Regions from separate parts of the Janthinobacterium sp. C22 genome, predicted to be linked through region 2. Evidence: predicted binding sites of a transcription regulator. Region 2 holds the regulator's gene; the other holds the start of a gene.
The links. The regulator LexA, encoded in region 2, represses DNA repair genes until DNA is damaged. The targets are predictions, from matches to a motif close to ACTGTATNNNNATACAGT.
Positions count from the first base shown of each region.

Region 1: a site for LexA is predicted at 1,755-1,772, ahead of imuA (translesion DNA synthesis-associated protein ImuA). Genes of this name have one in related genera too.

Region 1 is NZ_CP193659.1:2,226,627-2,230,483, forward strand. Features, by position in the region: gene ACRHIG_RS10355 (GNAT family N-acetyltransferase) at 1-269, shown strand, start outside; gene ACRHIG_RS10360 (putative Na+/H+ antiporter) at 321-1,586, opposite strand; gene imuA (translesion DNA synthesis-associated protein ImuA) at 1,793-2,515, shown strand; gene ACRHIG_RS10370 (Y-family DNA polymerase) at 2,431-3,857, shown strand, end outside.
Region 2 is NZ_CP193659.1:2,376,034-2,379,890, reverse strand. Features, by position in the region: gene ACRHIG_RS11005 (replicative DNA helicase) at 1-226, opposite strand, end outside; gene rplI (50S ribosomal protein L9) at 361-816, opposite strand; gene rpsR (30S ribosomal protein S18) at 844-1,134, opposite strand; gene priB (primosomal replication protein N) at 1,160-1,459, opposite strand; gene rpsF (30S ribosomal protein S6) at 1,480-1,866, opposite strand; gene lexA (transcriptional repressor LexA) at 2,142-2,777, shown strand; gene ACRHIG_RS10975 (cystathionine gamma-synthase family protein) at 2,842-3,857, opposite strand, start outside.

The sequences.
Region 1 (3,857 bases), 150 kb from region 2:
TGGCGCATGCGCGCGCCGACGACTGTTTCGTCAGCAGCCTGGCCATCGACGAGAAATACCGGGGCCAGGGCTTGTTCCGGCAAATGTTCCATGAAATCCGCGACCTGGCCGGCCGCAAGGGCTGCGCGCGCATCACCCTGACGGTGTGGGAAAAGAGCGAAGCGCTGCAAGTGTATCTGCACAAGGGCTTTCGCAGCGTGGGCACGTTCGACTACGCCTACAGCCTGTTCTATGACCGGCTGCACTTTCTCGTGTATGAAGGAAACTGAGGAGGGGAACTGAGGGAAGCAGGGCGGCCGGCAGCCGCCCCGTGATGCCGCTTACAAAGCCAGGAAGGCCAGGCCCGCCACGGCCGTCGGCAGCAGGGCGCCGGCCAGCAGGCCGACGGCGCCGATCGATTCATCCTTGAAGCCGCGACGCAGCAGGGCCACGCCGGCCGGGTTCGGCGCATTGGCGATGACGGTCAGGCCGCCGCCGGCCACGGCGCCCGCCATCAGCATGTATTTCGCTTCGTCCGTCATGCCGACGATCAGCGAACCGAGGTAGGTGAGGGCCGCATTGTCCGTGATCGCCGTCAAGCCCAGGGCGCCGAAGAACAGGGCCAGCGGTTTCAGGCTGGAAACGATGGGCTGCAGCCACCATTGCTGCATGCCGCCCAGTACCACCAGGCCGCCGAGGAAGAAGCCGACCAATAAGCCTTCCTTGAGGATCAGCGGGCTTTGATAGCGCTCATACGCCTGCACGAAGCCGAGGAAGAACAGGAACAGGCCGATGAACAGCACGGGATGATGCGCCAGGGTCACGACGCCGGCCAGCACGATCATGTGCACCAGGCTGACGGCCAGCGGCACTTTCGGCGCTTCCACTTCGCCGGCCTTCGGCTTGATGTCGGAGGTGTTGCTGTGCAGATATTTGCGCAGCAATATGCTCACGCCCGTGGCATTCACCAGCACGGCGATGGCGGCCTTCCAGCCGAAATGGGTGGCCATGTAGGCGCTGTCCCAGTTCCACGTGGTGGCCACCATCAGCACGGGCGGCGCCGCATACGAGGTCAGGGTGCCGCCGATGGAAACGTTGACGAACAGCACACCCAAGGCGCCGTATTTCAGCCATTCAGGGATGCCCGGACGGAAGATTTGCGGCGCCAGCATCAGCGCGGCCAGTGTCATGGCGGCCGGTTCCGTGATCAGCGAGCCCGTCAGGGGCACGAGCGCCAGGCCCAGCCAGACGAGGGCCAGTTCCGTGCGCAGCGGCATCACGCGCGCCACGCCTTTCAGCAGGCGCTGCACGGCGTCGAGCACGGGGCGCGAGGCGGCCACGACCATGACGACGAAGACGAACAGCGGCTCCGTGTAATGGCGCGACTCGGCATACTCGATGGCCGCATCGCTGCCCGAGACAAAGGCCATGATGATGATCAGGATGAAGGCCCAGAAGCCGAACACGACTTCCACTTCGCCCAGCAAGTGCAGTAAGCCCGCGTGGCGGGGGTGGCGCCGCGATAATGTCTCAAACGACTTGGCGGCGAAGGTGTGGATGAGCGCAAGGCCGAAGACGATGGCGCTGATGATTTGGATGGTGGTCAAATGCGTTTCCTTATGGACGGAGGAAGCCGCCCGGTGCATTGCCGAGCGGTAAGGAGAGTGCTTATGGTACAGCAATCGATGCGGGAAACGGGGTTTTTCGGACATGGCGGAGCGGCCCCGGGCACGCTATCTGGCAGATAAGCCTTGCCAAAAGCAGGGCTGGATAGTACTGTATATACATACAGTATTCATCTTCATATTCAATTATGCAACATTCCGAATTGATGGCCTCGCCGGAAGCCCTGCACCCGTCCCTGTGGCGCGCATCGCAGCTGGGCCAGGGCGCCGCGCGCTGCCTGGATACGGGCTTTGCCGCCCTGTCGGCGCAGCTGCCCGGCGGCGGCTGGCCCAGCGGCAGCCTCATCGATCTGCTGGTGCAGCAGCCGGGCAGCGGCGAATTGCGGCTGCTGGCGCCCGCGCTGGCGCAGCTGCCGGGCTTGCCCATCGTGCTGCTGCAGCCGCCCCATCCGCCGCAGGCGCTGGCCCTGGCCGCGCAGGGACTGGCGCCATCGCAATTGCTGTGGATCAAAAGCGCCGGCAGCAAGGACGCCCTGTGGGCGGCGGAGAATATCTTGCGCAGCGGCACGTGCGGCGCCCTGCTGTTCTGGCAGGCGCACGTGCGCGCCGACAGCCTGCGCCGGCTGCATCTGGCGGCGCAGTCGGGCAATACCCTGTTCTGCATGCTGCGCCCCTTGCACGGAGCGCAGGATGCGTCGCCCGCGCCGCTGCGCCTGTCCGTGCGCCCGGCCGCCGGCGGCATCGAGATCGGCTTCATCAAGCGCCGGGGCCGCAGCGCGACGCACCCTGTTCCTGCCCCTGCAACCTCCTTCTTTACTGCTGCGTCATGCGACTCTGGATCGGCCTGTGCCTGCCCCGGCTCCCGCTCGAAGTGTTTTGCCCGCGCTGGTCGGCTGACCACCTCGGCGTAGTGCTGGAGCAGGAGCAAGTGATGGCCCTGTCGCCGCTGGCGTTGGCGGCCGGCATCCGGCCGGGCATGCGCCGCGCGGGCGCGCTGATGCTGGCGCCGCAGGCGCGCCTGCACGAACGCTCGCCCGAGCTGGAAGCGCAGGCCCTGCAGGCGGTGGCGCTGGCGCTGCTGCAATATTCGCCGCTGGTGGCGCAGGGCGAGGAAGCGACCCTGCTCGTCGACGCGGGCGCCAGCCTGCGCCTGTTCGGCGGCGTGCGCGCCCTGTGCCGGCACATCGCGGCCAGCCTGCGCGCGCTCGGCTACACGGCCCAGCTGTCGTGCGCCCCCACGGCACGCGGTGCCTGGCTGCTGGCGCGCGCCGGTACGCGCCGGGGCCGGACCTTGAGCATGGCCAGCCTGGTGCGCCGCCTCGACGGCTTGCCGTGCGCCTTGCTGCCGCCCGCGCACCCCTGGCTCGACTGGTTCGAGGGCATCGGCTGCCGCACCCTGGGGCAGCTGCGCCACTTGCCCCGGCCCGGCTTACAGCGCCGTTGCGGCGGGGCCTTGCTGGACATGCTCGACGACGCGCATGGCCACAGCACGGAACTGTTCGTCTGGCTCGAGGCGCCGCCCACGTTCCGCGCCAGCCTGGAACTGTTCGACCGCGTGGAGCACGCCGACGCGCTGCTGTTCGGCGCGCGCCGCCTGCTGCAGCAGATGACGGGCTGGCTGTGCGCGCGGCAATTTGCCGCCGAGCGCATACAGCTTCTGCTGGCGCACGAGCGGGGCAGGGTGGCGCGCCCGCCCACCGTCATCGACCTGGCGCTGGGCGAAGCCGTCTGGCGCGACGAGCACCTGGTGCGCCTGCTCAAGGAGCGCCTGGCGCAGCTGGCGCTGGACGCGCCCGTGATCGGCCTGACCCTGGAAGCGCTGCAGGTGCAGCCGATGGCGCCGCCCAGCGATAGCCTGTTCCCCGAGCCGGGCGGCACGCCGCAGGAGCGCCAGCGCTTGCTGGAATTGCTGGTGGCGCGCCTGGGCATGGACAATGTCCTGCAGGCCGCGCCGCGCGCCGATTACCGCCCCGAAGCGGCCAACCGGTGGCTGCCTCTGCCGACCAAGCCGGCTGGAAAAAACGCGCTGCCCGACTTGCCGCCCGGCTTGCCCGGCATGCCCCGTCCCGCCTGGCTGCTGGCCCAGCCCATCGCCCTCCTGATGCGCGAGCACCGGCCCTTCTATGGCTCGCCCCTGAAAATGGTGTCCGTTGCCGAACGCATCGAGGCGGGCTGGTGGGGCCAGTCGCAGGCGCGCGATTATTTTATTGCGGAAGGCCTCGACCACGCCCATTACTGGGTCTACCGCGAACG
Region 2 (3,857 bases):
AAACAGTAATGACATCGGCTGGCTTGGAAGCGTTAACCATCTTGACGATTTGCTCGAAGATGATGCGATGGTCATAGCGATAGAAATCCTCCGCATGCATGAAGTCGGCGATGCGGTCATAGGCGGCATTGTCGCGCAGCAGACCACCGATGACGGATTGTTCTGCTTCGATCGAATGCGGCGGAATACGGAGGGAATCCAGTTGCGGATCAGAGGGGGCGTTCATGGCGCGAATTATACCCGCTTCGGCGTGCCGGCAAAAATAAAGGGCTGAAAATGAGCGAAAAAAGGCCACAAAAAAGCCGGGCGAACCCGGCTTTTCATAGTGCGGCAGCGCTTGCGGGCCAGGCCCGCAGACGATTACGCGTTCGCGTCTGGAACGACAGCGATCACCACTTCCACGACCACGTCGGTGTGCAGAGCAACCGAAACGTTGTGCTCGCCAACGATCTTCAGCGGGCCGGTAGGCATGCGGATTTGTGCTTTTTCAACAGCAAAACCTTGCTTGGTCAGCGCTTCAGCGATGTCGAAGTTGGTGACGGAACCGAACAGACGGCCATCGACGCCAGCTTTTTGAGCAACTTGAACGGTCAGGCCGCTCAGTTTTTCGCCCTGGGCTTGCGATGCGGCCAGTTTGGCGGCAGCAGCTTTTTCCAGTTCGGCGCGCTTGACTTCGAATTCAGCCACAGCGGTTGCCGTAGCACGACGTGCCAGGCGTTGCGGGATCAGGAAGTTACGTGCGTAACCGTCTTTGACTTTGACGACTTCGCCGAGGTTACCGACGTTTACAACTTTTTCTAACAGAATGATTTGCATAGTTCTTCTCCAGGAATATCTGACCGATTAAGCGTGGTGCAGATCGGTGTATGGCAGCAGCGCGAGGAAGCGAGCGCGCTTGATTGCGGTGTCGACTTGGCGCTGGTAGTGCGCTTTGGTACCGGTCAGGCGTGCTGGCATGATCTTGCCGTTTTCCTGGACGAAGTCTTTCAGCGTGTCGACGTCTTTGTAGTCGACTTGCTCAACGTGAGCTGCCGTGAAGCGGCAGAACTTCTTACGTTTGAACAAAGGGTTTTGCTGTTTGCGTTTTTCTTTAAGCTTGAGCTTATTTTTGTCGAACTTTTTACCGAATGCCATGTCAGGCTCCTGTATCTAAAATGCGCTAGTCGGGAATGACTGCACTAAAATCAATGATGTGAAACACCAAACTCTTGCTGTTGCGGCTCTTCCTGGCCAGGAAACCCGTGAACTGATACACCCCGCCCAAGCTTGCCTGGCTGAACCGGCCTGAAATTTCGCCAGCGGCTAGCGCGGCAACATCAAACTCGGTCAAACGGGCAATCCCTGCTTCCATCTGCTGCGAACTGTGTTGCAATACTGCATTCACAATCGGCAGCCCTGCCGGGGTATAGCGCAATATTTCGCGCTCGGCAATGATGGCGGTGACTTGTAGCTGGTTCAGCGCACGATCCTGGTCAAAAATTAAGCGGCTGCGGCTGGAGCGGCTGCTGGTGCTTCGGTGCGGTGGCTTTTGGCCGCGTCTTCGCGTTGTACCGATTTCATCATCGGCGAAGGAGCTGTTTCAGCTTTCTTCATTTTAACGGTCAGGTGACGCAACACGGCATCATTGAATTTGAATGCTGTTTCCAACTCGACCAGGGTCTCGTTGTCGCATTCGATGTTCAGGCAGATGTAGTGTGCTTTAGGCAGCTTTTGGATCGAGTAAGCCATTTGACGGCGGCCCCAATCTTCCACGCGGTGAACCGAACCGCCGCGGGTGGTTACGCTGGCTTTGTAGCGTTCGATCATCGCGGGCACTTGCTCGCTTTGGTCCGGATGGACGATAAAGACTATTTCATAATGACGCATGCAAACTCCTTCAGGTCGGATTGATAATCGCCCACCCCGGCGTCAAGACGGGTGTGGGAAGGTCAGCCGAAGATTATAACCGCCTTTTGCAAACGTTTCAATCATTGCTTGCGCCAGCGCCCGAAAAGACCGCGCGCAAACGCGCTTTCCGCCCATGGACAAGTATTTCTTGCGAAATTCGCCGAAAACACGCAAATCCCCTTGCATAGTGGGCGATACTGTACAAAAATACAGTCTGTTCATATAGACAGCATTTCAGTATGCACCCACCGCTCATGATCAAGCTGACAGCACGACAAGAACAAATCCTGAACCTGATCAAGGACGCGATTGAAAACACGGGCTTTCCTCCCACCCGTGCCGAAATCGCCAATGAACTGGGTTTCAAATCGGCCAACGCGGCCGAAGAGCATTTGCAGGCCCTGGCCCGCAAGGGCGCCATCGAGATTTCGCCCGGCACCTCGCGCGGCATCCGCCTGATCGGCGCGGCCGCTGAAGCCCTGCCATCGAAAGTGCCGGCAGCGCTGCTGATGTCGCTGCCCCTGATCGGCCGCGTGGCGGCAGGCTCGCCCATCCTGGCACAGGAAAACCTGGAAGCGAGCTACAACGTGGACCCGGCCCTGTTTTCGGCCAAGCCCGACTTCCTGCTGAAGGTGCGCGGCTGGTCCATGCGCGACGCCGGCATCATGGATGGCGATTTACTGGCCGTCAAGAAGGTCGACAGCGCCAAGAACGGCCAGATCGTCGTCGCCCGCATCGGCGACGAAGTCACCGTCAAGCGCTACAAGAAGACGGGTTCCGTGATCGAACTGTTCCCGGAAAATCCCGACTTCAAGGTCATCACCGTATCGCCGGAAGATGAATTCGCCCTGGAAGGGCTGGCCGTCGGACTCATGCGCAGCTGGCATTAAACGACTGCACGAAAAAGGGCCGCAACAGCATGACTGTTGCGGCCCTTTTCATTTATCCGGCGACTTATACATCGAGTGCCTGGCGGAAATCCTCGAGCAGATCCACCTCGTCCTCGATGCCGACGGAGACGCGGATCAGCGATTCGGCGATACCCATGCTGGCACGCCGCTCGGCACCCATCTCATAGAAGATCGTGTGGGCGACGGGAATGACCAGGGTGCGCGTGTCGCCGAGGTTGCTCGCGGGAATGGCCAAATTCAAACGATTGAGGAAATCGAAGCAGTCGATGCCATCCTTGAGTTCAAAGCTGAACAGGGAGCCATAGCTGCGGAACAGGTCGCTCGCCAGCGCATGCTGCGGGTGCGACGCCAGACCCGGGTAATGCACGGCCGCCACGCGCGGATCGGCGGCCAGCATGGTGGCCAGGGCCAGGGCGTTCGAGCAGGTGCGGTCCATGCGCAAGGCCATGGTTTCCGCGCCGACGGCGATATGGTGCGCCGCTTCCGGCCCCAGCGAGGCGCCGAAGTCGCGCAAGGCCTTGGCGCGGATTTGCGCGATACCCCATTGCGCCGGCGCCGCCTTCTTGTAGTTCTCAAAGATGTTCGGATACTGCGTCCAGTCGAACACGCCCGTGTCCGTCAAGCTGCCGCCCAGGGCATTGCCGTGGCCGCCGATGGATTTCGTCAAGGCATTGACCACCAGGCCCGCGCCCACGGCTTTCGGGCGGAACAGATACGGCGTCGTCATGGTGTTGTCGACGATGTACAAGATGCCCTTCTCGCGGCACAACTCGCCGATCTTTGCCAGGTCGGCGATCTGCGTGCGCGGATTGGCGATGGTTTCCACGAACACGATGCGCGTGGCCGGCGTGATGGCGGCCGCCACGTTGGCCACCTCGGTGGCGTCGACGAACGATACATCGATGCCCTGCCCCGTCACCGTTTGCCACAGGCTGTTGGTGTTGCCAAACAAAAAGGCCGACGACACCACATGGTCGCCCGCGCGCAGCAGCGACTGCACCACGGCGCCGATGGCGCCCATGCCGGTGGCGAAGCACAGGGTGGCCACGCCATCTTCCA